3 regions of the Mesorhizobium sp. M0088 genome follow, and region 2 is predicted to be linked to each of the others. Evidence: predicted binding sites of a transcription regulator. Region 2 holds the regulator's gene; each other region holds the start of a gene.
What was found. Region 2 encodes PhoB, which activates phosphate uptake and scavenging genes when phosphate is short. Its sites were predicted from a motif close to TGTCATNNANCTGTCAT; they were not measured.
Positions count from the first base shown of each region.

Region 1: the regulator PhoB is predicted to act here: its motif matches at 1,816-1,832, upstream of NKJ67_RS32160 (RNA degradosome polyphosphate kinase).
Region 3: the regulator PhoB is predicted to act here: its motif matches at 2,695-2,711, upstream of pstS (phosphate ABC transporter substrate-binding protein PstS).

Region 1 covers NZ_JAMYUI010000037.1:4,471-15,111, reverse strand. Annotated here, with positions in the region: gene NKJ67_RS32175 (TIGR02117 family protein) at 1-17, shown strand, start outside; gene NKJ67_RS32170 (FAD-dependent monooxygenase) at 249-1,487, opposite strand; gene NKJ67_RS32165 (zinc-finger domain-containing protein) at 1,507-1,752, opposite strand; gene NKJ67_RS32160 (RNA degradosome polyphosphate kinase) at 1,999-4,200, shown strand; gene ppx (exopolyphosphatase) at 4,200-5,735, shown strand; gene NKJ67_RS32150 (DoxX family protein) at 5,976-6,392, opposite strand; gene NKJ67_RS32145 (DoxX family protein) at 6,546-6,965, opposite strand; gene fumC (class II fumarate hydratase) at 7,201-8,598, opposite strand; gene betI (choline-binding transcriptional repressor BetI) at 8,961-9,599, opposite strand; gene choX (choline ABC transporter substrate-binding protein) at 9,681-10,619, shown strand; gene NKJ67_RS32125 (alpha/beta fold hydrolase) at 10,628-10,641, shown strand, end outside.
Region 2 covers NZ_JAMYUI010000013.1:33,214-43,854, reverse strand. Annotated here, with positions in the region: gene NKJ67_RS16915 (sensor histidine kinase) at 1-194, shown strand, start outside; gene NKJ67_RS16910 (hypothetical protein) at 191-505, shown strand; gene NKJ67_RS16905 (hypothetical protein) at 627-953, shown strand; gene NKJ67_RS16900 (YMGG-like glycine zipper-containing protein) at 1,037-1,282, shown strand; gene NKJ67_RS16895 (CHASE domain-containing protein) at 1,379-3,007, opposite strand; gene NKJ67_RS16890 (ATP-binding cassette domain-containing protein) at 3,135-3,935, opposite strand; gene NKJ67_RS16885 (sugar ABC transporter permease) at 3,947-5,299, opposite strand; gene xylF (D-xylose ABC transporter substrate-binding protein) at 5,442-6,482, opposite strand; gene NKJ67_RS16875 (ROK family protein) at 6,753-8,000, shown strand; gene phoB (phosphate regulon transcriptional regulator PhoB) at 8,017-8,706, opposite strand; gene phoU (phosphate signaling complex protein PhoU) at 8,723-9,430, opposite strand; gene pstB (phosphate ABC transporter ATP-binding protein PstB) at 9,457-10,281, opposite strand; gene pstA (phosphate ABC transporter permease PstA) at 10,299-10,641, opposite strand, start outside.
Region 3 covers NZ_JAMYUI010000010.1:189,851-200,491, forward strand. Annotated here, with positions in the region: gene NKJ67_RS14505 (Na/Pi cotransporter family protein) at 1-1,407, opposite strand, end outside; gene pstS (phosphate ABC transporter substrate-binding protein PstS) at 1,485-2,489, opposite strand; gene NKJ67_RS14515 (anhydro-N-acetylmuramic acid kinase) at 2,862-3,977, opposite strand; gene NKJ67_RS14520 (SDR family NAD(P)-dependent oxidoreductase) at 4,347-5,039, shown strand; gene NKJ67_RS14525 (substrate-binding periplasmic protein) at 5,224-6,063, shown strand; gene NKJ67_RS14530 (dicarboxylate/amino acid:cation symporter) at 6,065-7,426, shown strand; gene cuyB (cysteate racemase) at 7,423-8,220, shown strand; gene fhuB (Fe(3+)-hydroxamate ABC transporter permease FhuB) at 8,257-10,263, opposite strand; gene NKJ67_RS14545 (iron-siderophore ABC transporter substrate-binding protein) at 10,256-10,641, opposite strand, start outside.

The sequences.
Region 1 (10,641 bases), on a different contig from region 2:
TGAGGCTGTATAATTAGCTGTCTCGTCTTGTCGCGTTTCGCCAATGCGAGACGCCTCATTCCTTCGCGCCCCCTCTGTCCTGCCGGACATCTCCCCCAGGGGAGATTGGCGGTTCGGCGCCCCGCTCTTTCCTGCGGCCCTGCAACGTTCGAGATTGGTGAAATCGGCGGTGCCGGCCGATCTCCCCCCAGTGGGGGAGATGTCCGGCAGGACAGAGGGGGGCGCTGTCCCGCCAGCCTGTCAGGCTTTCAACGCCTGACAGCAGCCTCAACTGCCCGCCACCCATAGAGCCAATCCAGATCCGCCGCGAGCTTTTCCGAGCGCACCTTCAGGAACACATTGCGCGCAATCGCCACCGGACCCGAGGCATGCCAGGCCAGCCGGTTGACAGCGCCGCGTCGGGCGACCTGCGCTACACGCGGTCGCCGTGACTGTTCCCAGGTCGCAGGTGCGGCCAAGGGGTCGGCAGGGAAGTCGGCGATGATGTCGGCAAGCGTCGCAGCATCCTCTATCGCCATCGCCGCACCTTGCGCCGCGAACGGGGTCATCGCATGCGCGGCATCGCCGATCAGCGCCATGTTGCCGGCCGTCCAAGGTTGTTTGCTGTCGACCGTGTGGATCGGCCATGCGGTCCACGGGCCGGCCTGCTCGACCAGACGGGCAAGTCCTGCCGCGGTGCCGCGCAGGGCATGGGTCAGGATCCCGGCGTCGGCGTTGCCGGACCAGCCCTCGGCAATACGGTCGCCCTTGGTGAAGGCAGCGAGATTGAAGGCCGCACCCTTGCTGACGGGATAGGCCACCATATGGAAGCCGGGATGCAGGAAGGTGGTGACGCAGTCCCTGGCGCCGATGGCGGCAAAGCTCTGACCGGCGGCGCTCTCGGCCGCGACGGTGGCGCGCCAGGCCAGTTCGCCGGAGAAATGGTTCCTTGGCGAAGCCGACCCCTTGGCCGAATCGACAAGTGCGCGCACCGACGACCAGACGCCATCGGCCCCAACCAGCAGGAAACCCTCCGCCTCGATGGTCTTGCCGCCGATCTCGGCCGTCGCGGTGATGCCATCCGGGCCGGTGTCAACGTCGCCGATGCGGGCGCCGGTGGTGAGATGGATATCCGGCATCTCGGCAACGCGCGCGGTCAGTGCGCTCTGCAGATCGGCCCTGTGCGCGACGAGATAGGGTGCCTGCCAGCGCGTTTCGGCGGCTTGCCCCAGCGGCACGCGCGCCAGTTCGCGCAAGGTCGCGGCCTCCTTCAACACCACGGCTTCCGGCCGCACCGTTGCCGGCAGCAGCTTGTCGAGTACGCCAAGCTGGCGAAGGATACGGGTCGCGTTGGGAGAGAGCTGGATGCCGGCGCCGGCAGCTTCCAGGCGCTGCGCCTGTTCGAACACCCGAACAGGGTAGCCGCGGTCGACGAATGCAAGCGCTGCGGTCAATCCGGCGACACCCGCGCCGGCGATGACAATTTGCCGGGATCGCGTGTCGGTCATCGGGCTGGTCGCGAAAGACTCAGGCGGCCTGATCGATGTAGATGCAGCCGGCCGGCAGCGTCTCGGTCGCCTTCAGCTTCGGAGAATAGCGGTAGAGCGTCGAGCAATAGGGGCAGACTTTTTCGTTGTCGTCGCCCATGTCCAGAAACACATGCGGGTGGTCGAAAGGCGGATTGGCGCCCGTGCACATGAATTCCTTCACGCCGATGTCGATTGCCTGATAGCCCGCATCGTTCTGAAAATGGGGAATGGAACCGCCTGCCATCGTCGTCTCCTTAACGCAGTCTCGTCTGCATCTGGATCATATCAGGCCTCTTTGCAAGTTCGATGAAATGAAACTGTCGCAAAAGCCTGTCAGAGGATAAGTTAAGCCGGTTAACGCATGGCCCCGAAGACCGACATCGGTTTTCGGCAAGGACCATGCGTCGCCTTGGAGTGGCAGAGCGTCCTTTGCGCGTCCTGAATGACGCACGACGCTTTAGCTGGCTGACGGTGTGGAAGAGCGGGAATCATGAACGAACTGAAGCCGGTGCAGAACGAATTCGTGGATGTCGAGGTGGCCCGCCCGGAGGGCGGCAATCCGGACCGGTTTGTCAACCGCGAGTTTTCCTGGCTGCAGTTCAACCGGCGCGTCCTCGAGGAGTCGCTGAACCTCAATCATCCGCTGCTGGAGCGCGTCCGCTTCCTGTCGATCTCGGCCGCCAATCTCGACGAGTTCTTCATGGTCCGCGTTGCCGGTCTTGCCGGCCAGGTACGAGAAGGCATTACGCTGAAGAGCCCTGACGGCCGCACCCCCGAACAGCAGCTCGAACAGTTGCTGCGTGAGGTCGAGCGGCTGCAGGAAGACCAGCAGAAGAGCCTTTCGGCGCTTACCGTGCTGCTCAACAAGGAAGGCATCGAGAGCATCACCCGCGATGCGCTGACCAAGGACGAGAAAATCTGGCTGGAAGACCATTTCCAGGAACAGGTTTTCCCGGTGCTCACCCCGCTGTCGATCGATCCGGCGCACCCGTTCCCGTTCATTCCCAATCTCGGCTTCTCGATGGCGCTGCAATTGCGCCATCGCAAGAACGGCGAGGAGATGAGCGCGCTGCTGCGCCTGCCGGTGGCGCTGAAGCGCTTCATCCGTCTGCCGGACCGCAAGCATCATGTCCGCTTCATCCCGCTGGAAGAGGCGGTCGGCCTCTATATCGGCAAGCTCTTCCCCGGCTACGAGGTCAAGGGCTCCGGCACGTTTCGCATCATTCGCGATAGCGATATCGAGGTCGAGGAGGAGTCCGAGGACCTCGTGCGCCTGTTCGAAACGGCGCTGAAGCGGCGGCGGCGCGGTTCGGTGATCCGCATCGAATTCGACAGGCTGATGCCTGGCGAATTGCGCGACTTCGTGGCAGGCGAGCTTGGCGTGTCGTCGAGCCGCATCAGCGTGCTCACCGGGCCGCTGGCGCTCAGCCAGATTTCCGAGATCGTCGCCGTCCCTCGCGACGACCTCAAATTCATGCCCTACAATCCGCGTTTTCCCGAGCGTATCCGCGAGCATGGCGGCGATTGTTTCGCCGCCATCCGCGAGAAGGACATCGTCGTCCATCACCCCTACGAATCGTTTGACGTCGTGGTGCAGTTCCTGCGCCAGGCGATGGCCGATCCGGAAGTGGTGGCGATCAAGCAGACGCTTTACCGCACCTCCAATGACAGCCCGATCGTGCGTGCGCTGGTCGACGCGGCCGAGGCCGGCAAGTCGGTCACCGCGCTGGTCGAGCTCAAGGCGCGTTTCGACGAAGAAGCCAACATTCGCTGGGCGCGCGATCTGGAGCGTGCCGGCGTGCAGGTCGTGTTCGGCTTTCTCGAGCTGAAAACCCATTCGAAAATGTCGCTGGTGGTGCGGCGCGAGGACGGCAAGCTGCGCAACTACGTGCACCTCGGCACCGGCAACTACCATCCGGTAACGGCGCGCATCTACACCGACCTGTCCTTCTTCACCACCGATCCGACGATTGCCCGCGATGTCGCCCAGCTGTTCAATTTCATCACCGGCTATGCCGAGCCGACCGACGAAATGCGGCTTGCGATCTCGCCGTTCACGCTGAGAAGCCGCATCCTGAAGCACATTGCCGACGAGATTGCCTACGCGGTGCAGGGGAAACCGGCGCGCATCTGGATGAAGATGAACGCACTCGTCGATCCGATTATCATCGACGCGCTCTACGATGCCAGCCGGGCCGGCGTCGAGATCGACCTGGTCGTGCGCGGCATCTGCTGCCTGAGGCCGCAGGTTCCGGGCCTGTCGGAAAACATCCGCGTAAAATCGATCGTCGGCCGTTTTCTCGAGCACAGCCGCATCTATTGTTTCGGCAATGGTCACGGCCTGCCGTCGGACGAGGCGATCGTCTACATCTCCTCGGCCGATCTGATGCCGCGCAATCTCGACCGCCGCGTCGAAACCATGGTGCCGATCACGAATCCAACTGTGCACGAACAGATCCTTGGCCAGATCATGCTGGGCAACATCATGGACAATCAGCAAAGTTTCGACGTATTGGCTGATGGAACCTCCCGGCGCGTCGTGCTGGAGGAGGGCGAGGAACCGTTCAACGCGCAGGAATATTTCATGACCAATCCGAGCCTGTCGGGACGGGGTGACGCGCTGAAGTCGCATGCGCCCAAGCGCATTGCGCAGTTCAAGCGCCGCAAGAAGAACGCTGCAGCGTCCGGCTGATGCTGTCTGATTCCCAGGGCCGGCTGCAGGACCGCCGACCGCTGTCCATCATCGACATCGGATCGAACTCGATCCGCCTCGTCGTCTATGAGGGGCTGGCGCGCTCGCCGACCATGCTGTTCAACGAAAAGATGCTGGCCGGTCTCGGCCGGGGCATCGTTTCGACCGGCAAGCTCGACCCCGAGGCGGTGACGCGCTCGATGGAAGAGTTCCGCCGCTTTCGCGCGCTTTCCGACCAGGCCGGCGCCGAGCAGATGTATGTGCTGGCCACCGCCGCGGCCCGCGAGGCGGTCAATGGCCCTGATTTCATCCACCGCGCCGAGGAGGTGCTGAAGACCGAGATCCGTGTCATCAGCGGCCGTCAGGAAGCGTATTATTCGGCGCTCGGCGTCATTTCCGGCTTCCATCCGGCCGACGGCATCGCCGGCGATCTGGGCGGCGGCAGCCTCGAACTGGTCGACGTCGCCGGCGAAGCGATCGGCGACGGCATCACACTGCCGCTGGGCGGCTTGCGCCTGCAGGACATGGCGAAGAACTCGCTGACCCAGGCGGCGAAGATCGCGCGTGACGAACTGGCGAAGGCCAAGCTGCTGAAAGGCGGGCAGGGCAGGCCTTTCTACGCCGTCGGCGGCACCTGGCGAAATCTCGCCCGGCTGCACATGGAAATGACCAACTATCCGCTTGGCGTCATGCACCATTACGAGATCTCGGCCGAAAGCGCGGCGAATTTCCTCAAGCAGGTGGCCAAAGCCGAGATCGAGAAGGTCAAGGGCATCGAAGGCGTTTCCAAGAACCGCCGTTCGCTGCTGCCCTATGGCGCCGTCGTGCTGCAGGAGATCATGGCGGCGATGCAGCCGTCGAAGATCATCGTCTCCGCGCTCGGCGTGCGCGAAGGCTTTCTCTATTCGCTGCTCGACGAGGCGGAGCAGAAGGCCGATCCGCTGATTTCGGCCTCGGAGGAGCTTGCACGCCTGCGCTCGCGCTCCGTCACCCATGCGCATGAACTTGTCGACTGGACCGCCAAAACCTTTGCCGCCTTCGGCATCGACGAGACCGAGGACGAGGCGCGCTACCGCCACGCGGCCGCATTGCTGGCCGATATCGGCTGGCGCGCGCATCCCGAATATCGCGGCAAGCAATCGCTCAACATCATCGCGCACGCCTCCTTCTTCGGCGTCGACCATCCCGGCCGTGCCTTCCTGGCCATGGCCAACGCCTATCGTCACGACGGCATCTTCAACGAAGCCATCGCCCCCGAGATCAAGGCGTTGGCGCCGCCGCGTTATCTGGAGCGGGCGCGCGTACTCGCCGCGATGATGCGCGTCGTCTACCTGCTGACGGCGTCGATGCCCGGCATCATGCCCAGGCTGAAATGGGAACAGCGCGCCAACGGCGTGCTGGCGCTGGTCTTGCCGGCATCGCTGGCCGATCTCTATGGCGAGCGGCCGGCCGGGCGCCTGGCGCAACTGGCAAGGATCACCAACCGCCGTCTGGTGCTGGCTGTCGAGGGTGGGCCCAGCATGTCGGTGAAGTAGGGCGTGTCGGTCAAGTAGGCGTTACGCCGAACCACGCCCGTCGACGCAGGGCCATGGACTCTTGCGAAGAGGACCCTCACCCTAGCCCTCCCCACAAGGGGGAGGGAACGCTGCCGCGTGCCTTAATTGTTCTTTCTTTGCCCCGAAAAGACAGGCGACTAGCCTGGGTCGGCGCCAACGGAAGTCTCCCTCCCCCTTGTGGGGAGGGGTAGGGGTGGGGGTCCGTGCCGGGCAGACATCTCAGGAATTCCATATGCGATAGCCGCGCCCGTCGACCGACCAGGCTCCCGCACCGGCCATCGCCAGCGCAACAAACCCGCCTGATATCGCAATGTCCTTCATCAGCATCTGCTGGTGCAGGAAGGCGAGCATTGCGTCGCCGCCGCCCTGGCCGTAATGGCCGATGAAGCCGGCGGCAATGCAGAAGGCGGCAAGCAGCAGCGCCGCGATCCGGGTCTGGAAACCCACCAGGACGAGCAGCCCGGCGATCAGTTCGAACAGTCCCGTGCCCCAGGCGGCAAGTGCCGGCAGCGGCAGGCCGAGGTTGGCGAAATAGCCTGTGGTGCCGGCTATGTCGCTCAATGCATGGAAACCGGAGGGCACGAACAGGGCGGCGAGCAGCAGCCGGGAGAGCAGGAGCAGCGCGTTGCGGGGCATGTTCACCTCCCTCGGCCGCCGGCCGGCTTCGTCCCGATAGCCCTATCCTAGCAGAAAACTCCGGCCGACAGATCGGCGGGCATACACCGATAACGAAAAAGCGGCGCGGAAAATTCCGCGCCGCTTTTTCGTTCGGCTATTGCCAGTATTGGCTCAGCCGCGCTTGGCGTCGAGCGAATAGGCGCCGGCGCCCGAGGAAGCCAGCAGGAGGAAGCCGCCCGCGATGGCGAGGTTCTTGAGAAACTGGATCATCTGCATTTGGTCGGCCCAACCGGTATGGGCGACCAAACCGGTAGCGACGGTGAAGATCGCAAGCACCCAGGCGACGATCCGGGTCTTGAAGCCGACGAGGATGGCGACGCCGCCAAGAAGCTCGATCAAGCCGACGACAATGGCCGTCACGGTCGGCAAGGGCAGGCCGAGGGCACCGAAATAGCCCGCCGTGCCGGTGATGGCGGTCAGCTTGCCGAAGCCTGAAAGCAGGAAGATGACCGCAAGCAGGACGCGGCCGAGGAGGATGGTGGTCGAGGCATTGGATGCGCCGGAACCGGCGACTGAAGTGTTGATGGACATGGTGGCTCTCCGGGATGGGTTGATACCGGGGAGATAGAGCAAGCCGACTGTTCACCAAAGCCACCAGACTGGCGACACATTGTTCACAGTACTTACGTTTCCGTGATCGGGCGGCCTGCGAAAAATTTGCTTCGCGTCACGTCGTGACGGGAGTAAATTCTCCCGTCACGAAACACCCGGCTTTTGGTTGACGCAATTCCGGACCGAAAACCGCAAGACACTTTCCTGGAATTGACTACCCCGGATGCGTCATGTCCTCCGGCCGCACCAGCCGGTCGTAATCGGCTTCGCTGACCAGCCCGGTTGCAAGCGCTTCCTCGCGCAGCGTGGTGCCCTTCTTGTGCGCGGTCTTGGCGATCTTGGCGGCATTGTCGTAGCCGATGGTCGGCGCCAGTGCCGTCACCAGCATCAGCGATCGGTCGAGTGCCGCCTTGATGTTGTCTTCGCGCGCCTCGATGCCGACGACGCAATTGTCGGTGAAGGACACCGAGGCGTCGGAGAGCAACTGCACCGACTGCAGGAAGTTGTAGGCCATCAGCGGGTTGTAGACGTTGAGCTCGAAATGGCCCTGACTGCCGGCGAAGGTGAGCGCCGCATTGTTGCCGAACACCTGCACGCAGACCTGTGTCAGCGCCTCGCATTGGGTCGGGTTGACCTTGCCCGGCATGATCGACGAGCCCGGCTCGTTTTCCGGCAGCGACAGCTCACCGAGGCCCGAACGCGGGCCGGAACCGAGGAAACGGATGTCGTTGGCGATCTTGAACAGTGCGGCGGCCGCCGCATTGATGGCGCCGTGCGAAAACACCATGGAATCATGGGCCGCCAGCGCCTCGAACTTGTTCGGCGCGGTGACGAAGGCGATGCCGGTAATGGTGGCGATGCGATCCGCCACCCTTTCGGCGAAGCCGACCGGCGCGTTGAGGCCGGTGCCGACGGCGGTGCCGCCCTGCGCCAGCTCCTGCAGGCCGGGCAGCGTCAGCTCGATGCGCTTGATCGACGAGGCGACCTGCGCCGCATAGCCCGAAAATTCCTGGCCAAGCGTTAGCGGGGTGGCATCCTGCGTGTGCGTGCGGCCGATCTTGATGATGTGATTGAACTCTCTGCTCTTGGCGGCGAGCGCCTTGTGCAGGTGCTTCAGCGCCGGCAGCAGATCGTGCACGATGCGTTCGGCGCAGGCGATGTGCATGGCCGTCGGATAGGTGTCGTTCGACGACTGGCTCATATTGACGTGGTCGTTGGGATGCACCGGCTTCTTGGAGCCCATGACGCCGCCCAGCATCTCGATCGCCCGGTTGGAGATCACCTCGTTGGCGTTCATGTTGGACTGTGTGCCCGAGCCGGTCTGCCAGACCACCAGCGGGAAATGGTCATCGAGCTTGCCGTCAATGACCTCTTGCGCCGCCGCGACAATCGTCTTGCCGATCGCAGGATCAAGCCGCTTGAGCTCCATGTTGGCTTCGGCCGCCGCCCGCTTGACGATGCCCAATGCGCGCACGATCGACGCCGGCTGCTTCTCCCAGCCGATCTTGAAATTGCCAAGGGAACGCTGCGCCTGCGCGCCCCAGTACCGGTCGGCGGCAACTTCGATGGGACCGAACGTGTCGGTTTCGGTTCTGGTATTTGCAGCGGTCACGGGTCTCTCCTTGTCGAAGTCGGCAACGGCGTATCGCGTTGCACAAACGGCTTCAAGCGGAGATTGCGGAGGGGATTGATGCAAATCGGTTGAAGGTGATCTCCCCCCTCGAGGGGGAGATGTCGCCGAAGGCGACAGAGGGGGTCGGTTCGACCGGGCGTGACCTCTTATCGCCGCCGGAAGAGGCTGGCGCTCCACGCCTGCTGCCATCTCCCTCAAAGGCGGGGGATTCTTGCGAAGGAGGACCCCCACCCTAACTTGCCGGGGCGAGACCCGTGGCTCGCCCCGGCAAGTTAGGGGTGGGGGTTCGTGCCGGGCAGACATCTCAGGAATACCATATTCGATAGGCCAGCCGAGGCCGGTTACGCGCCGGTGGTCGCAAGCTCCCGCAGGGCCAGCCGGCCCGCGACATAATTCTTGACCTGGCGGACGGCCTGTTCGCGCGAGACGCTGCCCGGCTGCAGGCCGAGCCGCAGCCAAAGCCCGTCGATCAAAGCAGTGACGCCAAGCGCGATGTCGTCGGCATCTCCAGGCGAGGCGAGGCCGTGCAGGCCCGACAACAGGTTCGAGCGCATGCGCGCATGGATCACCCGCTGGATACGGGCCATCTTCTCGTCGCGCGGCACCTCGGCGCAGAGCGACAGCCAGGCATGGCACAGAGGCGGCTGGAACAGATGCTCCTCGAAATTGCCCTCGATCACCGCATCCATGCGCTCCATCGGCGTACGCGCCCGGCGAAGCCGCGCGATCACCGCCTGGCACAGGACGGCATTGGCTTCGCGCATCGCGTGCTCGAACAGTTCCTGCTTGTTGCGGAAATAGTGCAGCACGATGCCTTTGGAGGCACCTGCCTGGGCGGCCACTTTTTCCAGGGTCGCGCCGGCAATGCCCTCGCGCTCCAGAACCACGAAGGCCGCCTGCCGCAGCTCCTTGCGGCGTATCTCACTGAGACGCTTGAGTTTCACGGGATTGGTCCATGCATTTCGAATCCACGTTGACATTTTCGTCCGCTCAGATCAAGAATTGACCCATGGGACAATAAAAAGACCAATTGGTCAATTTTACGAATGAGGAGAACCGAAATGTTGCGCATCTTTGCAAATGGCGTCTGCCTTGCCGCCCTCATGTTGGCCACTCATGCGGCCCAGGCGGCCGAGGGCCAAGAGTGCAGGACGGTCCGCATGGCCGAACCCGGCTGGAACGACCTTGCCTTCACCACGGGGGTCGCCAACGTCCTGTTGGAGGCGCTCGGCTATCAGCCGCAAAGCCAGGTGCTCGGCATAAATGTGATCTACGAGGGCATGAAGAACAGGGACCTCGACCTGTTCCTGGGCTACTGGGATCCGGCCATGGTCACCTATTACGAGCCCTACAAGAAGGACGGCTCGGTCGAAAATGTGCGCGTCAATCTCGTGGGCGCCAAATACACCTTCGCCGTTCCGACCTACGCCTGGGATGCCGGCGTCAAGGACATTTCCGACCTGCACAAATTCGCCGACAAGTTCGGCAAGAAAATGTACGGCATCGAGCCCGGTTCAAACCAGTTGATGATGGACGCCATCGCCGATCCCGCCTTTGGCCTGGACGGCTGGCAAGTGGTCGAGTCCAGCGAAGCCGGCATGCTTTCCGAGGTCGGCTACGAGATCAAGGAAAAGCAGTTCATCGTCTTCCAGGGCTGGGCGCCGCATCCGATGAACACGATGTACGACTTCAAGTACCTGACCGGCGGCGACAAGTTCTTCGGCCCGAACTTCGGCGCCGCGACGGTGACGACGCAGGTGCGCAAGGGCTATCTCGAGCAATGCCCGAACGTCGCGCAATTCCTCAGGAATCTCGCCTTCGACATCGATTTCGAGAATGTCGGCATGGGCTATCTGATCAATGACGGCATGAAGCCGGAGGACGGCGCGCTGAAGGCAATCACGGCCAACAAAAGCCGCCTCGACGCCTGGCTCGCCGGCGTCACCACCTTCGACGGCCAACCCGGCCTCGCCGCGGTCAAGGAAAAGCTCGGTCTGTGAGAGCGGCGGTGCTTGATGCTTT
Region 2 (10,641 bases):
GAACCTCCCTGTCGCTGACATGGGCCGAGGCAATCGGAGCCAGTGATGTCAGGCGTAGCGAGAAGCGCTTCGGCAGCGTCGCACTCGAACGGGTCGTGCCGGCGTCACTGAACGGAACGGCGACGCTCGAAATCGCGGCTGGCCGTCTCGAGTACCGCCTTGTCGTTCCCCACGGCAATTTCGAGACGGATTGAGCGACCCGAGCTTTCTTAACCAGCTGTTCACCATAAAAGCAGATGCTGTTTTTCCCAGATACCGCTGGAACCTGTTGCATCACCGAACATTTCCGCAGCAGGATTTGCAGCATGGTGCGGGAGGGAATGCCTTGACGGTTGCCGATATGAACAGACTGGAGCAGGCCGCCCGGATTTCCATGGGCGAGTTTGAGGACTCCGAGTCATCCGCGCCACCGCTGGCCCCTGTCCCCAACGGAGCCTTGCGCCTTGTTGCGTTGGCCTTGGTGGCGGTGATCGTGGTGGTCGCCCTGTACCAGCTGGTCTATTGAGGCCAGCTCGTTTCGGCCGGCGACAGAATCAATTGTCGCCGTCTTATTTCCCTACCCGGCCCAGCGCGCCAGGAACTTTGGCTGATGTAGACCGTTACTATGGCGAGAGGACTTTCCCGCCATGGAACATATCGCTGCATTGCTGCTGGTCATCGGTTGCTCGAACACGATGGCCGACTGCCGTGAACTCCAGGTGCCCGTCAGCATTTTCGCGACCGCCGAGCAATGTGTGGCCGAGCGCCCATTCGTCTTGGGCGACGTGCAAGGGCAGGCTGATCACATCGTCGCCAAATGTCTTGCCGTCGATCCGGTGCTTGAAGACGACTATGATCAGATCGTCTGGAACGTGCGCGCCGATGGTACGCTTGACGCTTCTTTGGCAATTTCCAGCCTGGTAATGGCGTCGAACGCGGCAGGCCCAGAAAAAGACTATCTTCACCAACAATAGATTGCAGCAGCAAAGGCCGTCATTTCATGCTAAATGGCAGCTGGAGCTTTACCAAGTGAGGACAAAAAGTGAGGAGTGACTCTATGCGGAAGATGATTATTGCCCTGGTTGCGGTGGTTGCCGTCAGCGGCTGCACCTCGACCGAACAGGACGTGGTTGGCGGCGGCTTGATCGGCGCCGGTGTCGGCGGCTTGGTCGGCGGCGGCAAGGGCGCGCTGATCGGCGCGGCCGTTGGCGCCGGTTCCGGCCTGCTGGTGCGCAATCTGCGCAACGGCTATTGCCAATATCGCGATCATCGCGGCCGGATCTACACGGCTCGCTGCAACTAATTCGGCGATAATCGAAACGTCGATCCGGAGGCTGGTCCGCTGGCCTTCGGATTTTTCATGTCCGGACGCTTGATCCTTTTCGGGAGAAGGTCGCGCTCAATTGGCGAGTGGAATTTTGATTTCCACGTTCAGCCCATTGGCCTGGTAGTCGCGCTTGATCGTACCGCGTAATTCGCGCGTCACGTTGAGATCGATCAGCTTGGTGCCGAAGCCGGTTTCGGCGGGAGCTTCGAGTTTCTTCTGCCCGTTTTCGCGCCAGTTGAGGGCCAGCGTCCTGTCGCGCCCACGCCCTTCCAGAGACCAATCCACTTTCAGTGCCCCCACGGAATTGCCGGCTTCGCCGTATTTCAGCGCATTCGTCGCCAGTTCGTGGAAGGTCAGGCCGAGCGCTTGCGTCGTGGTTTCGTCAAGCAGCACTTGCGGCCCTGACAGCAGCCCCTCGGGCAACTCCTTGCCGAACACCTGGCCGAGTTCGATGCGCAAGAGATCGCCAAGATCGGCCTTCTGCCAGCGAGAGCGCGTCAGCATGTCCTGGGACGCTGCCATCGCCTGCAGCCTGGCCGAGAAAGATGCGGAAAACTCGTTGACGTCGGTAGCCCGCGATGCCGTCTGGCGCGCGATCGCCAGCACCCTGGTGATCGAATTCTTGATGCGATGCTTCATCTCCTGCAGCATCAGGTCTTTTTCGATCAAGCTCTTTTCCGTGGTTTCGTGCAACCGCGACGCTGCCTCATAGGCCCGCTCCTGATATCGCGCCACCAGCGCGATGGCGCCCGCCAACAGCAGGCCGAATAGCCCCAGCATCACCGGAATGGCGCGCGACGACGGCTGCGAGAAGGCGCTTGTCGGCCGGAACAGGACAGTCCATGGCCGTCCGGCGACGATGATCTTTCGGGTGACCAGCAGCCTGTCCCCGAAAGTCGAAGCCGGCGGCGTCTCCGACCGGAACAGCAGATTGTCGCCGCTCACGGCACCATCGCCGTCATAGATTTCGGTGTTGACCGGCAGTAGCGGCGACCGGCTGAGCGCGGTCTGGAACAGATCGCGAGCCCGGAAGGCCGCATAGAGAAAACCTGATGTCGAGGATCTCGAAGCATTGATGACGTCGGGAGCGGTTTCGACATTGAGCCGCACGAAAACGAAGAAGCCGGTGAACGTCTGCGAGGCGCCCGTGTCCTGGCCCAGTTGCACCAACCCGCTGGCGTGCTGCTGGTCGTCGGACATCGCCTTTTCGATCGCCACACGCCGCATCGGTTCGCTGAACATGTCGTAGCCGATGGCGGCTTGGTTGGATGGATCCAGCGGTTCGAACAGCACGATAGGGGTACGCCAAGGTTGCGTGGTATCCGGGTAGATTGGATGACTGACGCCATAATCGTGCAGCATATCGCGTTCGACCGTCGCCTCGTCGCCCGTCTTTGCCAGCCTGAGGAAACCGATGCCGCGCAAGCCGGCGAAATTCTTGTCGACATCGAGCGCGTTGAAGAACGCCTTGAACTCATTGCGAGAAATATCGCCATTGCGGGCGTCGAACAGGGCCTGCGTCGAGCGCAGCAGCGACAGATGCAGGTCGATGCGGCTCTCGATCCGGTTGAGCGCGTCGTCGGCAGTCGCCTCGAACTTGATGCGCGCGGCTTCCTGTGTGGCGAAATAGGCGAAACCTGCCATCACCATGCTGATTAGTGCGACGGCGATAAAGGCGATGATCGGGAAAAGCTTCTTCAACGGATCGTGCGGTCCCTGAGCGATATCGGACCTTTATGGGCAAGTCGCCGTGCCAACACAATGCCAAGGCCAAGCCATCCTTACGGCTGGCATATCACGTGTCCGGCAACCGCGAGCTGGCTTGATCTCAGGCCGCGATCTTCAGCGCGCCCGGTCCTGGAATGGCGCCCGGCGGGCATTTGCCAAGAATGATCATCCCCAGCACCTCGTCCTGCGTGACATCGGTGGTGCGGGCGGTGCCAACGACCTGGCCGTTCTTCATGACGCAGACCCGGTCGGCAAGCTCGAACACATCGTGGATGTCGTGGCTGATCAGGAAGATGCCGATGCCATCGGACTTGAGCTGCTTGACCAGTTCGCCGACCTGCGCCGTTTCCTGCGGACCAAGCGCCGCCGTCGGCTCGTCCATGATCAGGATGCGGGCGTTGAACAGGATCGCACGCGCGATCGCCACCGATTGCCGCTGGCCACCCGACAGCTTGATCACCGGCTCCTTGAAGCGCTGGAAGCGGGGATTGAGCCGACCCATCACCTTGCGCGCCTCGGCCTCCATGGCAACGTCGTCGAGCGTGCCCCAGGCGGTCATCAGCTCGCGGCCGAGGAACAGATTGGCGGCGGCGTCGACATTGTCGGCCAACGCCAGCGTCTGGTAGATCGTCTCGATGCCGTATTTCTTGGCGTCGCGTGGATTGGAGATCGATGCCTCCTCGCCGTTGACGAAGATCTGGCCCGAATCGCGCTTGTAGGCGCCGGACAGGATCTTGATCAATGTCGACTTGCCGGCGCCATTGTGGCCGAGCAGCGCCACGACCTCGCCGGGGAAAAGATCGATCGAGGCGTCGTCGACGGCGCGGATGCCGCCAAACGCGATCGAGATGTTCCTCATGTCGATCAGCGCGGTGGCTGCAGGAGCAGTCTTGTCATTCATGGCATGCCCTCCTAGACGCGCTTGCGATAGACGGTGTCGAGCCACACGGCGATGACCAGTACGGCCCCGACGACGATGCTCTGCAGCGGCGAGTCGACGCCGAGCAGCACCATGCCGGACTGCAGCGACTGCATCAGCAGCGCGCCCAGCATGGCGCCGATGATCGTTCCCGATCCGCCGGCAAGCGACGTGCCGCCGATCACGGCGGCTGCAATGACGAGCAGTTCGTCGAGCGTTCCAAGCACGTTGGTGGCCGAATTCTGCCGGGCCGAGGAGATCGCCGCGGCAATCGTGGCCAGCACGCCCATGATCATGAACACCTTCATGGTGATCCATCGCGTGTTGATGCCGGCGAGATTAGCCGCCTCGGGATTGCCGCCGATGGCGAACACATAGCGGCCGAAACGGGTGCGGTTGGTGATGAAGGTCATGACCAGCCCGACGGCGACAGCCATCAGCACCGGTATGGCGATACCGTGGGCGATGAACAGGCCGCCTTCGGGAACGGTGATGTTGTTGGCGGCCGCATATCTGTTCACGATGCCGATCGGCCAGGGGTAGGAGTTGGCGAGCCAGACCGCACCCATGATGGCGCCGCAGGTGACGACTCCAAGCAGCGCCTCGGCCCAGATCGGACGTAGCGGAAACCGGAAACGCTTGCGCTGCACCCGCCCGTTGAACAGCCCAAACACCACGGCGAGGCAGGCGACGATCCCAACGACCCAGCTCCAGGTCGCGCCGATCGATCCCGCCGGCCCACCGCCCATCAGCTGAAAAGTGGCGTTAAGCGGCGCCACGGTCTGGCCTGACGTGACCCACCAGGCGGCACCGCGCCAGACCAGCAGGCCGCCCAGCGTCACGATAAAGGCGGGCACTTCGAGATAGGCGATGACGAAGCCTTGAAAAGCGCCGATCAACAGGCCGAGCGCCAGGCCGATGACCAGTGCCAGGACCCAGATCCACGGGTTGCCGAGTTCGAGCCCGACAAAGCGCACCAGGAAATGCACCTGGGCAAATCCCATCACCATGCCGATCAGGCCCTCGGCGGAACCGACCGACAGGTCGATGTTGCGCATGACGATGACCAGCACCATGCCGCAGGCCATGATGGCAACCGCGGATGTCTGCACCGACAGGTTCCACAGATTGCGCGGCGTGAGAAAGGTGCGGCTGTCGAAATCGAGCGGATTGACGCCAAGGCGCAGGCTGGAAATGACATGCAGCCCAATCCAGATGACCAGCAGCGCGCCGATCATGCCGAGCATGCGGGTGTCGATCTCGGTCGCCTTCAGGAACCGGGCGACGGCGCCGAGTTCCGACGCGCGCGCCGTATCGGTCTGCGGGTTTGACGTCGTATCGGTCATGGTTTCCTCCCACCGGCTGGCCGTCTGACGCGCATGCCGGAGCCCAGCCTAGAAGCTATCCGCATGATGCGGAAACAGAATTCTTTGAGAAAACGCCGCGGCTTTTGGGCCGCGGCGTTCAGATATTTCAAAGTGGTACGGATCAGTTGCAGGCCGCCACGGTGCCGGCGGCGACACCCGCGCAGACTTCGTCCTTCTTGATCCAGCCGGCGTCGATGACGACGTTGAGATTGTCCTTGGTGATGGCAACCGGGGTCAGGAACAGCGACTTGACGGTGTTGCCGCCCGGCGTCGTGAAGTCCTTGGCGCCGGCGATGTCGCTCGTCTTCTTGCCGTCGGCCAGTTGCGAGGCGATCTCGGCGGCATTCTTGCCGAGCTCCCGCGCGTCCTTCCACACCGACACGGTTTGCGTGCCGAGGGCGATGCGGTTCAGCGCGGCGTGGTCGCCGTCCTGACCCGAGACCGGCACGGTGCCGGCCAAGCCTTGAGCCGTCAGCGCCGCGACGACGCCACCGGCAGTGCCGTCATTGGCCGCGACCACCGCGTCGACCTTGTTGTCGTTGGCGGTCAGGAACTGTTCCATGTTCTTCTGGGCGTTAGCGGGCAGCCAGCCATCCGTGTAGGCTTCGCCGACATTCTTGATCTTGCCGCTGTCGATGGCTTCCTTGAGCACTTCCATCGAGCCCGAGAACAGGAAGTCGGCATTGGGATCGGCACCGGAGCCCTTGATGAAGACGTAGTTGCCTTCCGGCTTGACCTTGAACACTTCGCGGGCCTGCATGCGGCCGACTTCCTTGTTGTCGAAGGTCAGATAGAAGACGTCCTTGTTCTCGATCAGCCGGTCATAGCCGACGACCGGAATGCCTTCGTCCAGCGCCTTCTGCACGGCCGGGCCGATGGCCGAAGCGTCCTGCGCCAGGATGATCAGGGAATTAGCGCCCTGCGAGATCAGGCTTTCGACATCGGTAAGCTGCTTGCCGGGATTGGACTGCGCATCGGCGGAGATGTACTTGTCGCCGGCGGCCTCGATCGCCGTCTTCATGGCGGCTTCGTCGGTCTTCCAGCGTTCTTCCTGGAAGTTGGACCACGAAACGCCGACAACCTTGTCCTTCGCCTGCGCGACAGACGCGAGCGTCAGCGACATGGCGGCACCCGCCAGGATGGCGGCCGTGAATCTTTTCATATTATCCTCCCTGCGCCGCGTATGGCGCGACCAAACTGACCCGAGGGCCGGCACAGAGGCTCTATTTTTTCGAGCCTCGAAAAAATACTGGGCCAACGCCCGAACGCTGTCAACATCGATTCTGATGGATTTTGATGTCATTTCGAGTTTTTTTCGAGTCTCGGAATAAATAAATGACACGGCGTGCAGCTTCTGCCAGTATTTACCGGCGTCACCGACAGCGTTCCAGGGGCAGGAGGAACCGCGGCGACCGGGAGGATATGAAAGAACATGTCGGTCGGAATCCGCCACGACGATCTGCGCCGCCGCAACCGCGCCATGGTGATCGCGGCAGTGCGCCGCGCCGGACAGCCGTCGCGAACCGAGATCGCCGCGACCACAAGCCTCAGCCATTCGACCATCTCGGCGATTTCATCCGACCTGATCGTCGAAGGCATCCTGACCGAAAGCAAGCCGAGCGAGGCCGGCTCGCTCAAACGCGGCCGGCCGCAGGTCGGCCTCAGTCTCAATCCGGAAGCGGCCGCGGTAATGACCGTGGTGCTGTCGCTGAACTTCCTCTCCGTCGCCGTCATCGACTATGCCGGCCAGGTGATATCCGAGGAACAGCGCCGGCTGGACACGCTGACGATGTCGCGCGAGTCGCTGATCGGGGAATGCACGGCCATCGTGCGGCGCCGCCTGGCAGATCCCGACCTGGACGTGCGCAGCATCGCCCGCATCGCGCTGGCCATCCAGGGCATCACCGACACCCGTGCCCGCGCCATGCTGTGGTCGCCGATCACGCCGCACACCGACATCGCCTTCGCTGACATATTCGAAGACGAGTTCGGCATCCCTGCCATAATGGAGAACGACTGCAACATGATGGCGGTGGCGCTGCGCTGGCGCGACCCCGATCGTTACCGCGACGATTTCATCGCTATCCTTTTGTCGCACGGCATCGGCATGGGACTGGTGCTGAAGGGTGAATTGTTCACCGGCACCCATTCTTCGGGCGGCGAATTCGGCCACATGATCCATCGGCCGAACGGCGCGCTATGTCGCTGCGGACGGCGCGGCTGCGTCGAAGCCTATGCGGGCAATTACGCCATCTGGCGCAACGCCAGGCAGATGGGCGAGGATGCAGAACCCGTTGCCGATGTCAGCGACGCCGACATGCGCGCCCTGGCTGCCGCGGCCCGCGAAGGTGACGGACCCGAACGGGAAGCCTATCGCAAGGCCGGCGAAGCGCTCGGCTACGGCCTCGGCAGCCTGTTCGCGCTGATCGATCCGGCGCCGGTCGCCATGGTCGGTGTCAGCGCCGCCGCCTTCGACCTGATCGAGCCGGCATTGCGGCAAGCGATTGCCCAGACCGCCGGCGGCCAGCATTCCAAATCGATTTCCTTCGACACCGAGCCGAACGAACTGCCGCTGATCCGCGAAGGCTGCGCCATGCGGGCGCTGATCTTCGTCGATCAGGAGATTTTTGCGCCGGGCGTGCAGGCAAGATCCGGTTTCGGCGGCAAGAACGTGGCGTGAGTTCAAACGAGGGAGTTCAGTCCTCTCGGATGGCGTATCCGGCGCCACGGATCGTGCGGATGACATCAGGCATACGGCCATTGTTGACCGCCTTGCGCAGCCGGCCGACATGCACGTCGACCGTGCGCTCGTCGATGTAGATCGTCTCGCCCCAGACATTGTCGAGCAGCTGGCTGCGCGAGAACACGCGGCCTGGATGGCGCATCATGAATTCGAGCAGGCGGAATTCCGTCGGCCCAAGCCGGATCTCGCTCTTCTTGCGATAGACACGGTGCGACTCGCGATCGAGCACGATATCGCCGACCTTCAGCACGCTGGACAGCACTTCCGGCTTGGCCCGGCGCAGCAGCGCCTTGACCCTGGCCATGAACTCCGGCGTCGAGAAGGGCTTGACCAGATAGTCGTCGGCGCCGGTCGACAGGCCGCGCACGCGGTCGCTTTCCTCGCCTCGCGCGGTCAGCATGATGATCGGCAGCCGCTCGGTCTCGGGACGCATTCGCAGGCGCCGGCAGAGTTCGATGCCCGAAACCGCAGGCACCATCCAGTCGAGCACCAGAAGATCGGGAACGTTCTCCTGCAGCCGGATTTCGGCCTCGTCGCCGCGCGTCACCACCTCGACCTGGTAACCTTCGGATTCAAGATTGTAGCGGAGCAGCACGCCTAGCGGCTCCTCATCCTCCACCACCATGATGCGTGGTGCGATCATCGGCTGGTCACCCCTGTTATGCCGCTGGCGCGGACATTGCCGTCTCGTCCTGCTTCGGACGATTGGCTGGCAGCTGCGTGCCGGTCAAAACATAGTAGGCATTTTCGGCGATGTTGGTCACGTGGTCGCCGATCCGCTCGAGGTTCTTGGCGCAAAACAACAGGTGCGTGCACGCCGTGATGTTGCGGGGATCTTCCATCATGTAGGTCAGCAGCTCGCGGAATACCGAGGTGTATTTGACGTCGATGCGTTCATCATTGTTTCTGAGCGTGGCAAGCGCAGCCGCGTCAGCGGCGGCATACTCGTCGACGACCCCCTGCACCTGGATCAGCACCAGCTGCGCCATCGCGTCGATCGAATGCGAAAGGTCGTGCGGCGTAACGCTCAGCCCGACAGTGCCGACGCGCTTGGCGATGTTCTTGGCAAGGTCACCGATGCGCTCGAGGTCGCCGGCCATGCGGATCGAACCGACCACCGCACGCAGATCGTTGGCCATTGGCTGGCGCTTGGCGATCAGCGTGATGGCGCGATCGTCCAGCTCGCGCTGGCGTGCATCCATGATGGCATCATCGGAAACCACGCGCTGCGCCAGCGCATTGTCCGAATTGAGCAAAGCCTTGGTCGAGCCACTGACCATCGAGCGGGCGAGATCGCCCATGTCGCGGATCAGCTGGCTGATCTGCTCCAGATCCTCATCGAAAGATGCAACGGTATGTTCACCCATGATCTTCGTCCCTCATATGCCTGAGCTCAGCCGAACCGGCCGGTGATGTAGTCCTGGGTGCGTTTGTCGTCGGGGGTGGTGAACATCTTGTCGGTGGCGCCCTCCTCGACCAGATAGCCTAGATGGAACATCGCGGTGCGCTGCGACACGCGCGCTGCCTGCTGCATCGAATGGGTGACGATGACGATCGTATAGTTCTGGCGCAGTTCGTCGATCAGTTCCTCGACGCGAGCAGTGGCGATCGGGTCGAGCGCCGAACACGGTTCGTCCATCAGGATCACCTCGGGCGACACGGCGATGGCGCGTGCAATGCACAGACGCTGCTGCTGGCCACCGGAAAGACCCGTGCCAGGTTCCTGCAAACGGTCCTTCACCTCGTTCCAGATTGCCGCCTTCTTCAGGCTCGACTCGACGATCTGATCCATGTCGGCCTTGCGCTTGGCCAATCCGTGGATGCGCGGGCCATAGGCGACGTTCTCGTAGATCGACTTGGGGAACGGATTGGGTTTCTGGAACACCATGCCGACGCGCGCCCTGAGTTCGACGACATCGATGTTCTTGTCGTAGATGTCTTCTTCGTCGAGCGTTATCTTGCCGGTTACCCGCGCGGAATCGATGGTGTCGTTCATGCGGTTGAGGCAGCGCAGGAAGGTCGACTTGCCGCAGCCGGAAGGGCCGATCAGCGCCGTCACCTGATTCAGGCGGACGTCGAGATTGACATCGAACAGCGCCTGCTTCTCGCCATAGAACACGCCGACCTTGTCGCCGCGCATTTTGATCACTTCGTTCGACTTGGCGTTCATCTTATCGCCCACTGCGTTTTCAAGGGACTGTTCGGTCATGATGTTCATACCAAAATGCCTTTTTTCTACCAGCGCCGCTCGAACCGACGCCGAAGCACGATCGCGGTGATGTTCATGGCCATGAGGAAGACGAGCAGGATGATGATGGCGCCCGACATGCGCTCGACGAAGGCGCGTTCGGCCTCGTTCGCCCACATATAGATCTGCACCGGCAGCGCGGTGGCCGGATCGAAAGGCGTCGTCGGTGGATCGGCGACGAAGGCGACCATGCCGATCAAGAGCAGCGGCGCGGTTTCGCCGAGCGCACGCGCTAGACCGATGATGGTGCCGGTGAGGATGCCGGGTGCGGCAAGCGGCAGGATGTGCTGGAACACCATCTGCATCTTGGAGGCGCCAAGACCGAGAGCC
Region 3 (10,641 bases), on a different contig from region 2:
GCTCAGCGCGACGTCGACGATAGCTTGCGCCGGGTTGCTGAACTTCTCGCGCCTGACGCGGCGCGCCACCTGGTGCATCGATTCCGTCAGGGCGGCCGTGAAGTCGGCCTCCTCGATCAGGCTGGCGATCAGATCGAGCTGTTCGTAAGGCAAATCCTCTTTCATCAGCGCGGCCGTGTAGGAACGAATGTCGCGGCTGAGGATGTCGGTCGCCAGATAGTGCTCGCCCGGATCCGACGGCGCGCTCTTGGAAGAGCGCGCGATGTCGAGGAACATGGCGCCGGCCTCCAGATGGCGGGCAGTCTCCTGCTGCACGGCGGGAACAGCCTTGGCAAAATCGCTGGCCAATTTGCGGTCGAGGAACTTTGGCGTCGAGTAATCTTCCGCGTCTTCCGCATCCGTGCGGCCGACACGTGACAGAACCCGTTCGAACACACCGATGAACGGGAACAGCAGCAATGTGTTGAAGACGTTGAAGAAGGTCGAGTAGAGGCCGACTGCGACCGGCACCAGGGGGAAAGTCTCCTTGCCGTCGATGATCACCGGAACGGCCGGATCGCCGCCGAAGAACTGCATGGCCCATCCCAGCACCTGGATGGAGACGAAGAACAGCGGGATGGTGATGCACACGCCGATGATGTTGAACGATATGTGCGCATAGGCGGTCCGCTTGGCATTCTTCGAGAGATTGAGCGAAGCCATCCAGGATGTGATCGTGGTGCCGAGATCGGCGCCGAGCGAGAATGCGACGGCGGTCGTCCAGTCGAGAATGCCCGCCGCGCCAAGGCCCATGACGATGCCGATCGTCGCCGAGGACGAGTGGATCATGGCGGTCACGCCGGCGGCGATGAACACGCATTTGAGAAGGTTGAGGTAGGAGTCGGCGGTCAGGGTCTGCAGCAGCGCCATGACTTCGGGCAGGTTGCGCAGCGGGCGCAGGCCGCCGGTCATCAAATTGAGGCCGTAGAAGATCAGCGCAAAACCCATGCAGGCGAGCGCGATGTTCTTCACTTTTTCGCTTTTGGCGAAGCAATAGACCAGCGAAAACACGCCGGCCAGGATCAGTCCGAGCGGACCGAGCGGCAGCGCGATCAGCCCGTTGCCGAGCGTGGTGCCGATGTTGGCGCCCATGATCACGCTGATCGCCGGCCGCAAGGCGATGACACCGGCATTGACCAGCCCGACGACCATGACGCTCATCGCCGTCGACGACTGGATGACGCCGGTGATCAGCGTTCCCGCCAGCACGCCCTTGATCGGCGTGCCGGCTGCCTTGGCGAGAAAGTCGCGCATCCGGTTGACCGACAGCGCCTGGATGCCGTTTGCCATGAAGTCCAGACCGAGCATGAAGATGCCCAACCCGCCGATCACCGGCACGAGGATGTCCTTGAAGATATCTATGTCCATTTCAGGCAGTCCCCAACAAGTCGCCACGACGACGCGGTATGAAGTTCAGTTGCTGCGCAAGGCAGCTTTCGTTCGGGTCAGTTTCCAACCGGCAATTGCCTGGCCCAATACTGTTCGATCTGGCCAACGAGCGCTTTCGGCAGCGGCACATAGCCGAGTGCGGTGGCGTCGCCGGCACCTTGCGCGAAGGCGAGCCGGAAAAGATCATGCACGCGGCGATAGCGATGTTCCGAACGCCCCGAGACCTGAACGACCGCGAACACCGCCGTGCTGATCGGATAGGCGGCGTCTCCGCTGCGATTGGCGAGCGAGGCGAAGAAGTCGGTCGTTTCGCCCCAGACGATCGAGGCTGCTGCTGCTTGCACGCCCTCGGGCTCCGGCGTGACGAACTTGCCGGATTTGTTCTGAACTGCTGCGAAGGGAAGGCCGGCGCGAAGAACCTGGCCGTATTCGGCGTAGGCAATCGCCCCCTTGCTCGCAGCCACGGCACGAAGAAGCGCTTGCGTACCTTCCGCGCCTGTCCCGAGCGGCCAGTCGATCAGAGTGTCGGCTCCAAGCTTCGTCTTCCAGTCTTCGCTTGTCGATGACAGAAACTCGGTGAAGACATAGGTTGAGCCCGAACCGTCCTGCCGGTGGATGACGCTGATGGCGAGATCGGGAAGGGCTATGTCGGGATTGAGCACCCTTATCGCAGGATCGGACCAGGACTTTATCTTGCCCAGATAGATGTCGGCGATCACCGGGCCGGAGAGGCGCAGACCTTGCTCCGGCAGGCCATCGAGATTGGCGACCACCGCGATCCCGCCCATGACGATCGGAAATTGCTGCTGGCCGTTCCTGGCGAGATCATCAGCCTGCACGGGAACATCCGTGGCGGCGAAATCCAGTTCGGGCTGCGCAAGCCGCATCAGGCCGGCAAGGGATCCGACCGGTTCATAATCGACGGTCCAGTCCAGCGTGAAGAAGTCGCCGCCGTCGGCGCGTGCAGCCTTGTATGTCGTTGCCCACTTGCCGATGATCGGCGCGGCCAGTGTCGACCCCGCACCGCGAATGGGCTCAGCCCGCGCAGCGGATCCGATCATGGCCCCGATGATTGCAAGGGCGAGCGCAGCTGCCGCCCCCGAAATCGTCGGCCGTGCACCGCGCAATAAGGCTAAACCTGCTGACAACATAAATTGAATCCCAACTATACTGCCGCCGCTATGTGGGCGCGTATCAATGGCCATACGCCCGCGAAATGAGGCGTCAGCTGAAAACAAGATCGCTCTTGTCTTGTATTAATTCTTCTTAACGGTTGGATGACAGTGGGTCCCGGCGGAAAAGCTTCTCGACTATTCCGAAGACCTTTCGACTGCAAAACCTGAACAGAGAGCCGCATCGCGTGAAAGTCGGCGGGAAAGGTCATCCTCAAACACTGAGATAGAGACCATCCCGCTTCCGGGATGGAAGAGGCTCTAACCGGCGAGTTTTCCGCCCTGCATCGGCCGCGGTGCGCCGGTCGTGCTCGGAAAGCTGATTGGCAGGCCGCGCAGCACGCGCACCGCGAGGAAGGCAAAACACTCCGCCTCGACCGCATCGCCGCTCCAGCCGAGGCTCTCGGCCTGCACCACTTCGACGCCGGCACGGCTGGTCAGCATCGCCATCATGGTCGGGTTGTGGCGGCCGCCGCCGCTGACCACCAGTTTTTTCGGACGGCTTGGTAAGAGGTCGAGTGCCTTGCCGACGGCTCCAGCGGTAAAGGCGGTCAGCAGTGCCGCGCCATCCTCCGCATCCAGCCCGTCCGCCATGGCGGCGCCGAAGTCGAAACGGTCCAGCGATTTGGGATAGGGCTTGGTGAGATAGGGGTGCTGCAGCAGCTTGGCCAGCCGCGCCTCGTCCACCTTGCCCGCACCGCCGAGCGCGCCGTCGCGGTCCATCTCGCCGAGCCCTTTCGACTTGATGAAATCGTTCAGCGGTGCGTTGGCCGGTCCGGTGTCGAAGGCAACGACATTGTCGATGCCATCCCACCAGGTGATGTTGGCGACGCCGCCGAGATTGAGTACGGCCACCTCGCCATTGGCGCCGGCGCCGCGCATCAACGCCGTGTGATAGACCGCGGCCAGCGGCGCGCCTTGCCCCCCGGCGCGCATGTCGGCCGAGCGGAAATCGTAAGCGACCTTGGTACCCAATATGGTATGCATCAGCTCACCATCGCCGAGTTGCCTTGTCTGGCCCAGCCGTCCAACCTGCGGCGCGCGATGCAGAACGGTCTGGCCGTGAAAACCGACGACGCCGATATCGGCCATCGTCATGCCATAGCCTTCGACCAATTCCTTGACGGCTGCTGACTGGGCACGCGTCAGGGCTTCCTCCGCAGTGTGGAAGATCGCCGGCTCCGGCCCGACAAAGTTCCACGCCCGCGCCTCCGTCAGCGTCTCTTCCAGCAGGGAGCGGATCGACGGAGGATAGGGCATCAGCCGGTAGGTGCCGAAATCCTCGATACGTTCGCCGTCGGTCTTGATCAGCGCGACGTCGATGTTGCCGTCCAGCACCGTGCCGGTCATCAGGCCGACGGCCCAGATTGGTTCCATAATCGTTTCCTTATCGAACATGATCTTTCCGGAAACCGTTTCCCACTTTTCGGGACCATGCTCCAGTCCCATTAATGAGGTCGCCGACCGCTTGACGAAGCAAAACGGTTCCTCTGTCGAAATCACGTGTCGGATGGATCCGGTTGGTGAGCAAGGTTCAAGCCTTGCCCCTGTGGAGGCGGGGGTCGCGGTACCGAGGCGGACCTATCCTCGTAGCGCCACTGGCGATACTGGACCGCGCAACGCCGGTTTGCGGCCGTCTGGCTCAACAACCGCAGCGATGCCACCTCTTGCCTGCCGGCCGCGAAGGCGCGACCTTGCCTGATCTGGCGAAACGCTTCCGCCGAAATCCGCAAGGAGAGAAAAATCATGACCTCATCCGATGTGGCCGTTATTGCAGGCGCGGGCGCTGGTCTGAGCGCCTCGCTTGCGCGCCTTCTCACCCGCGAAGGCATTCGCGTGGTTCTGGCCGCTCGCAACGTCGAGAAGCTCAGCGCTCTGATCGACGAAACCGGTGCTCTGGCCGTTGAGACGGATGTTGCCGACGCTGCGTCCGTCGCCAGCCTGTTCGACACCGCCGACAAGGCCGGCCCGCTGGCGCTCGTGGTGTTCAACGCCAGCGCACGCACACGCGGCCCGATCGCCGAGCTCGATGCGGAAGCGGTCAAACAGGCATTGCTGGTCGGCGCCTATGGCGGCTTCCTGGTCGGCCAGCAGGCGGCGCGCCGGCTGCTTGTCCGGGGATCCGGTTCGATCCTGTTCACCGGCGCCACTGCCAGTGTGAAGGGCTTTCCCGGCTCGGCCGGCTTTGCCATGCCGAAATTCGGCCTGCGCGGCCTGGCGCAGTCCATGGCCCGCGAACTCGCCCCGCAGAACATCCACGTCGCCCATTTCATTCTCGACGGCCAGATCGCGCCGCCCGGACAGGCAGCCGATCCCGACCTACAGGACCGCCGCCTGTCGCCGGATGCCATCGCCGAGGCCTATCTCGCGGTCCATCGCCAGCATCGCAGCGCCTGGAGCTCGGAGCTTGAGTTACGGCCTTGGGTCGAGACGTTTTGACAATCCAGACGATCGCCCGGCGGGAAGCAACGCGATCCTTCCGCTTTGCTATATATTAGGCAATGCTGATATTTTGTGGCGCTAAGCTGCTTGTCCAATACATAAAAAGGCTCAGTGTAATATACACGTTTGTTTAACGCGGGTTGTGCATGTTGCAGCTTTCCCGGGTTAATTGAGAACGCGCATGTCGGTTACACGTCGTACACTGCTTGCGGCCGGGAGCGGCGGGTTGCTGATCTCGCAAGCCCGCGCAGCCAGCACTCCGGGACAGCAGGCGGAGAACGCCCCTCAACCTATCGCGAGCGGCGATGCATTGCGCATCGCAATGCCGGCCTTCGCTTCCAATCCGTTCTTTCCGGCCGACGAATCGGGGGACCATGGCATAGACATGGAGCTGGCCCACGGCATCGCCGCGGCGCTTGGCGTCGAGCCGGTATTCGACCGATCCGCCGCAACGTTCGACGATATCGTCAGTCAGGTCAGTTCCGGACAGGCCGACATGGCGATTGGCAAGCTCAGCCGGACGCTTCAGCGCGGCCGGTCGATCATCTATTCCCGCCCCTACGCCATGCTGCGGCAAGGGCTGATCGCCAACCGCCTCAACCTGGCGCGTATCGCGCAAGGCAAACCGGCCGAACAGATAGTCCGTGATTTCTCAGGCGATCTTGGCGTGATCGAGGGCTCTTCATTCGCCACCTATGCGGCCACGACCTTCCCGCATGCGCAAATCCACCGCCTGGCAAGCTGGGATCTGATCATCGATGCGATCCGAAACGGGACGATCGACATGGCCTATCGCGATGATTTCGAGATCAAGAAGCTGATGGTCGACGATCCGTCGATGACGGTTGTCGCGCGCTCGATCACGCTGACCGACAAGGTCGATACGATCGCAGTCGGCGTGCGGCCCGACAATCCGCACCTCGCGGCCTTTGTCGATCTCTATCTCGATCTCGCGCGGGGTCAGCAGATTCTCAACACGGATGAGATCATCGCCCGTTATCGCCTGGGGAGCAAAGCCTGACATGGCCATCTCCGAGGTAGCCGGACCCCTGCCTTTCGACTGGCGCCTCGCAGCAAGGCGTATCCTGCGATCTCCGGTGACGACGATTGTGATGATTGCTGCAGGGATAATGTGCGGCCTCTACTATCCAGACTTTGCCCATGCGATCAGCCCTGTCGCACAGCTCTACCTGAATTTCCTCAAGATGGTCGTCCTGCCCTATTTGGTCTCGTCGGTCATCTTCTCCATCACGGCAATGGTCCAGGACCCGAAATCGGTCCGCTACCTCGGCAAGGTGGGCATGGCCGTGCTGGCCGTATCGTTCCTGAGCGTGCTGGTGAGCGGTACCTTGTCGTTGATCCTGCAGCCAGGCCAGATCGAGAATCCGCAGTCGCGCATCGAGCTTGGCGAGTTCATCAATTCGCAAGGCAGCGTGTCCACCGATCTCGCCTTCCCGTTCCAGCCGCCGCCCTCCAATGGCGACCCCAATGGCGGGCACTCGATCCTGCTCGACCTGGTGCCGAACAACGTCTTCAACGCGCTGGCCTCGGGCCAGACCATCCAGGTTTTGCTGTTCTGCCTGCTTTTTGGGCTCGCGATGGGAAAGATTCCCCAGCCTTCGTCCATGAGCCTGACCCAGGCGCTCAACGCGGTCTACCGGGCCTGCACGGTGCTCACCAACTGGTTCATCTGGGGGTTGCCCTTTGCAACTTTCATCCTGATCGCGGACCAGACCGCGTCGACCGGAACCAAGCCGCTCACGCTGATGGGCGGTTACCTGCTGGTTATGGGTCTTTCCTGCCTCATATTCGTTGCCGGGGCCTTTGCCATTATCGCCATCCGGTCGCGACGAAGCTACTGGACCACGATCAAGACCTGCCAGCCGCTTCTCATGGTGGCCATCACCACACGCTCTACGGTCGCTTCGCTGCCATGGGTCATCAACCTGTTGAGCGAGCGCCTGCGGTTCAGCCTGGTGGTGGTCGAACTGCTCGTGCCGCTGCAGGCGGCATTGCTGCGTACAGGCCCAGCGCTGCTCTACACCTCGGGTGCGCTGTTCATCGCCCAGCTTTACGGCCACCAGCTTGCAGTCTCGGACCTCGTGCTCGTCGGCATCATCTCAGCGCTTCTCGCGCTCACCACCGGCGGTATGGGCAGCCTGCTCATCCTGTCCCAGATGTCCATCGTCTGCGGCTACCTGAAGCTTCCCTTCGAGGCGGCGTTCGTCCTGTTCGTCGCGGTGGATGCAGCCGTCGACACGTTCATGACGCTGGCCAGCGTTTGCACCGTCGCGGCGAGCACGGCAATGATCGCTCCCAGCCACAGGGAGACGACGCAGCCTGACGCCGCCTCGGACCAGCTCGAAGCCGAGCCTGTCAGATGATCGACGACAGCATCCGTCCCCAGCTCGGCATTATCGGCGGTCTTGGGCCGCTTGCTTCGGCTGATTTCTACTTCAAGCTGACCCGGATGACCCAGGCGCTCAGAGACAACGAACATGTGCCTGCCGTGATCCTCAGTGTCCCGCAGCTGCCCGACAGGACCGAAGCGATCCTTGCCGGCCATGACGGGCCGCTGGCGCCTTTGAAAGCCGCGGTCGCGACGCTCAATGCGCTCGGCGTCGCCCGCATCGCGATGCCGTGCAACACCGCCCACCATTGGTACGGCCAACTGGCGGCGAATTCGCGCGCGGAAATCATCCATATCGGAGATGCTGTGGTGACGGAGACGCGTCGCAGCCTGGATCAGGGCCGGGTTGCTGTTCTCGCCACCCAAGGCACGCTGGTCTCCGGCTTCTATCAGGACAGGATGTCGGCAGCGGGATTTGAGCTCTGCCTTCCCGCGAACACCGAGTTTCAGGCCTGCGTCGACAGCGCGATCAGCCTCGTCAAGGCGGGTTCGATCGCGGATGCGGCGGTTGAAACCGAGCGCGCGCTCGACATCGCGCAAGCGGCCGGCGCCGATGCAGCCCTCCTCGGCTGCACCGAACTGTCGGTGGTGGCCGCCAGCCTCAACGATATCAATGGATTGGTCGTCATCGACAGCAATGCGGCCTTGGCGCGAGCCTGTCTGACACGGCTGGGCTTCGGTGCCCAGGAAGCCCGCGGCCTGCCGACCGTATCGCGGCTGCCGGAACATGACCGATCGATGCGCGCCAGCTTGGCCGCACTGGCCTAGCCCTATGGATAGAACCTCATAGCATTTCGGAACCCGTCAGCCCTGGCGCGGCACGCCCTTGGCAAGCAGGTAGACGAGATACGGCCCGCCAAGCAGCGAAGCGAACAGGCCGGCGGGCAGTTCGTAGGGAAAGGCCGCCATGCGCGACAGCCAGTCCGAGACGATCATCAGCAGGGCGCCCAGAAGCATCGCTCCGGCGAGATGGACGCGGGCGCGGGAAAAGCCGACCAGACGGGCAAGGTGTGGCGCGATCAGGCCGACGAAGCTCAACGGTCCGACGACCATGGCGGCCAGCGCGGTCAGCAGCGCGGCAACGACGATCAGCATCAATCGTCCGCCGGCGACCGGCACGCCCAGCCCGCGTGCGCTGTCGGACCCGAGCGGCAGGATGTCCAGCCAGCGCGCGGCGAGGAACAGCGGCAGCGTCAGCGGCAACAGACAGGCGAGTGCTAGCCCTGCATCGAGCGCCGACGCCTGGCCGGTCGAGCCGCTCAGCCAGCGCAACAGAATGTAGGACTGCGCGTTGCCCATGGCGATCGTCGCGGTGATCGCAGCGCTGCACAGCGCGCTCATGGCGATCCCGGCAAGCAGCAGCCGCTCGGCACCGAACTTTGCTCGTGCGGCAAGGGCCAGCATGGCAATCAAGGCCACCAGTGAGCCCAGGGCTGAGCCGGCGAGCTGCCAGCCGAGATCGGCCGTGGCGCTGACCATCAGCACGGCTGTCAGGCCGGCACCGGCGCCGGTGCCGATGCCAAGCACTTCGGGGCTTGCCAGCGGGTTGCCGGTGACCCGCTGGATGACGACGCCGGCGGCCGCGAGCATGGCGCCGGCGGCGGCCGCCACGCCGATCCGCGGCGCACGCCACGCGGCGAGATCGGTTAACAGGTCTCCCCCAGCAATAGACCAGCCGTCCGGGCCGCGCCCGACGACAAGCGCCACGATGGCAGCGACAAGCGCCAGCCCAAACAGAAGCAGGATGATGAGCCGGGGCCGGCTGGCCTTGCGCGGTGCTGCCCCCTTGGAGCCGAGATGCGGCCATTCGAGAAGGCGCAGCCGCGGCAACAGCCACAGCAGCAGCGGACCGCCGAGCAGGGCGGTGCCGGCGCCGGTCGGAATGCGTTCGCCACCGGAACCGGCGGCCAGCTGTACCAGCCCGTCCGTCAGCCACAGCAGCACGGCGCCGATCAGCGGCGCGGTGATCAGTTTTTGGCGCAGTGTGCGGGCGCCCGAAAGCGTGGCCAGCGCCGGCGCTGCAAGACCAACGAACCCGATGACGCCAACCTCTGCCGCAACTGACGTCGCCATCCACACGGCAAGCGCGATGATGAGAAAGCGGCTTGAGTGACGGGCGACGCCCAGGCCGCGTGCCGAGGCATCGTCGAGACCAAGAATGGTCAGCGGCCGCAGCAGCATCAATGCGGCAACCGCGCCGGCCACCAGCCTGACCGTCAGCGCGATGGTCGGCTCCCAGTCCTGCTGGACCAGCGATCCGCCGCCCCAGATGAACAGCGAAAACAGGTAATCACCATTGGCGAGGATCAGCGCTGCGCTGACGGAACTGGCGGTCAGCGCCACCATCATCCCGGCGAGCATGACCGACACCGGCTCCAGCCCGCGCCGCCAGGTCAATGCCAGCACCAGCAGCACCGCGGCGATGCCACCGGCGAAGGCGACCAGGCCCTGCGACCGCTCCATCAGCAGCGGTGCGTAAAGCGAGGCGATCGTCATGGCCAGTTGCGCACCAGCCGAAATACCGAGCGTCGACGGTTCGGCCAGCGGGTTGCGCAGCACATGCTGCAACAGCAGGCCGGACAGGCCGAGCACGGCGCCGGCCAGCACCGCCACGGCGGCGCGCGGCAACGTGCTGTAGAGCAGGATGACACGATCGAGATCAATGCCGTCGCCCGGCGGCGCGGCCGGCCACTGCATGCCGACCCGCCATGCGAACAGGAGCGCTGCCACAGCCGCGAGGAGGCCCCACAGGGCGATTGGCAACAGCGCGGCACTCGTCGCGGCGTGATCGCTTTTAGTGCGCTCAGCCATGGGCCTGCCCGGCAAGGGCGGCCGTCGCCAGACGCGCGAAGCGGCGTGCCGATGGCAGGCAGCCAAAGTGGTTGACCGGCTCCAGGACGGCAACGCGGTTCTGACGCACCGCCGGCAGAGCGTTCCACAAGGCATTTGTCGGAAGCGAACGCCCGACATCCGCCGGCAGTGGCGAAACGATCAGGATCGACGCCTCGGGCACGCGCGCCAGCGCCTCCAGTCCGACGGGTGCCGCCGCGCTGTAGCTCGTCTCGTCGGTCCATGCATTGACCAGGCCGAGACGCGTCAGCACATCGCCGAACATGGAGTCGCGGCCAAAGGCGCGAAAATGCCTGCTATCGCCTAGGCTGATGACGAAGACCGGGCGCCCGGAAGCGC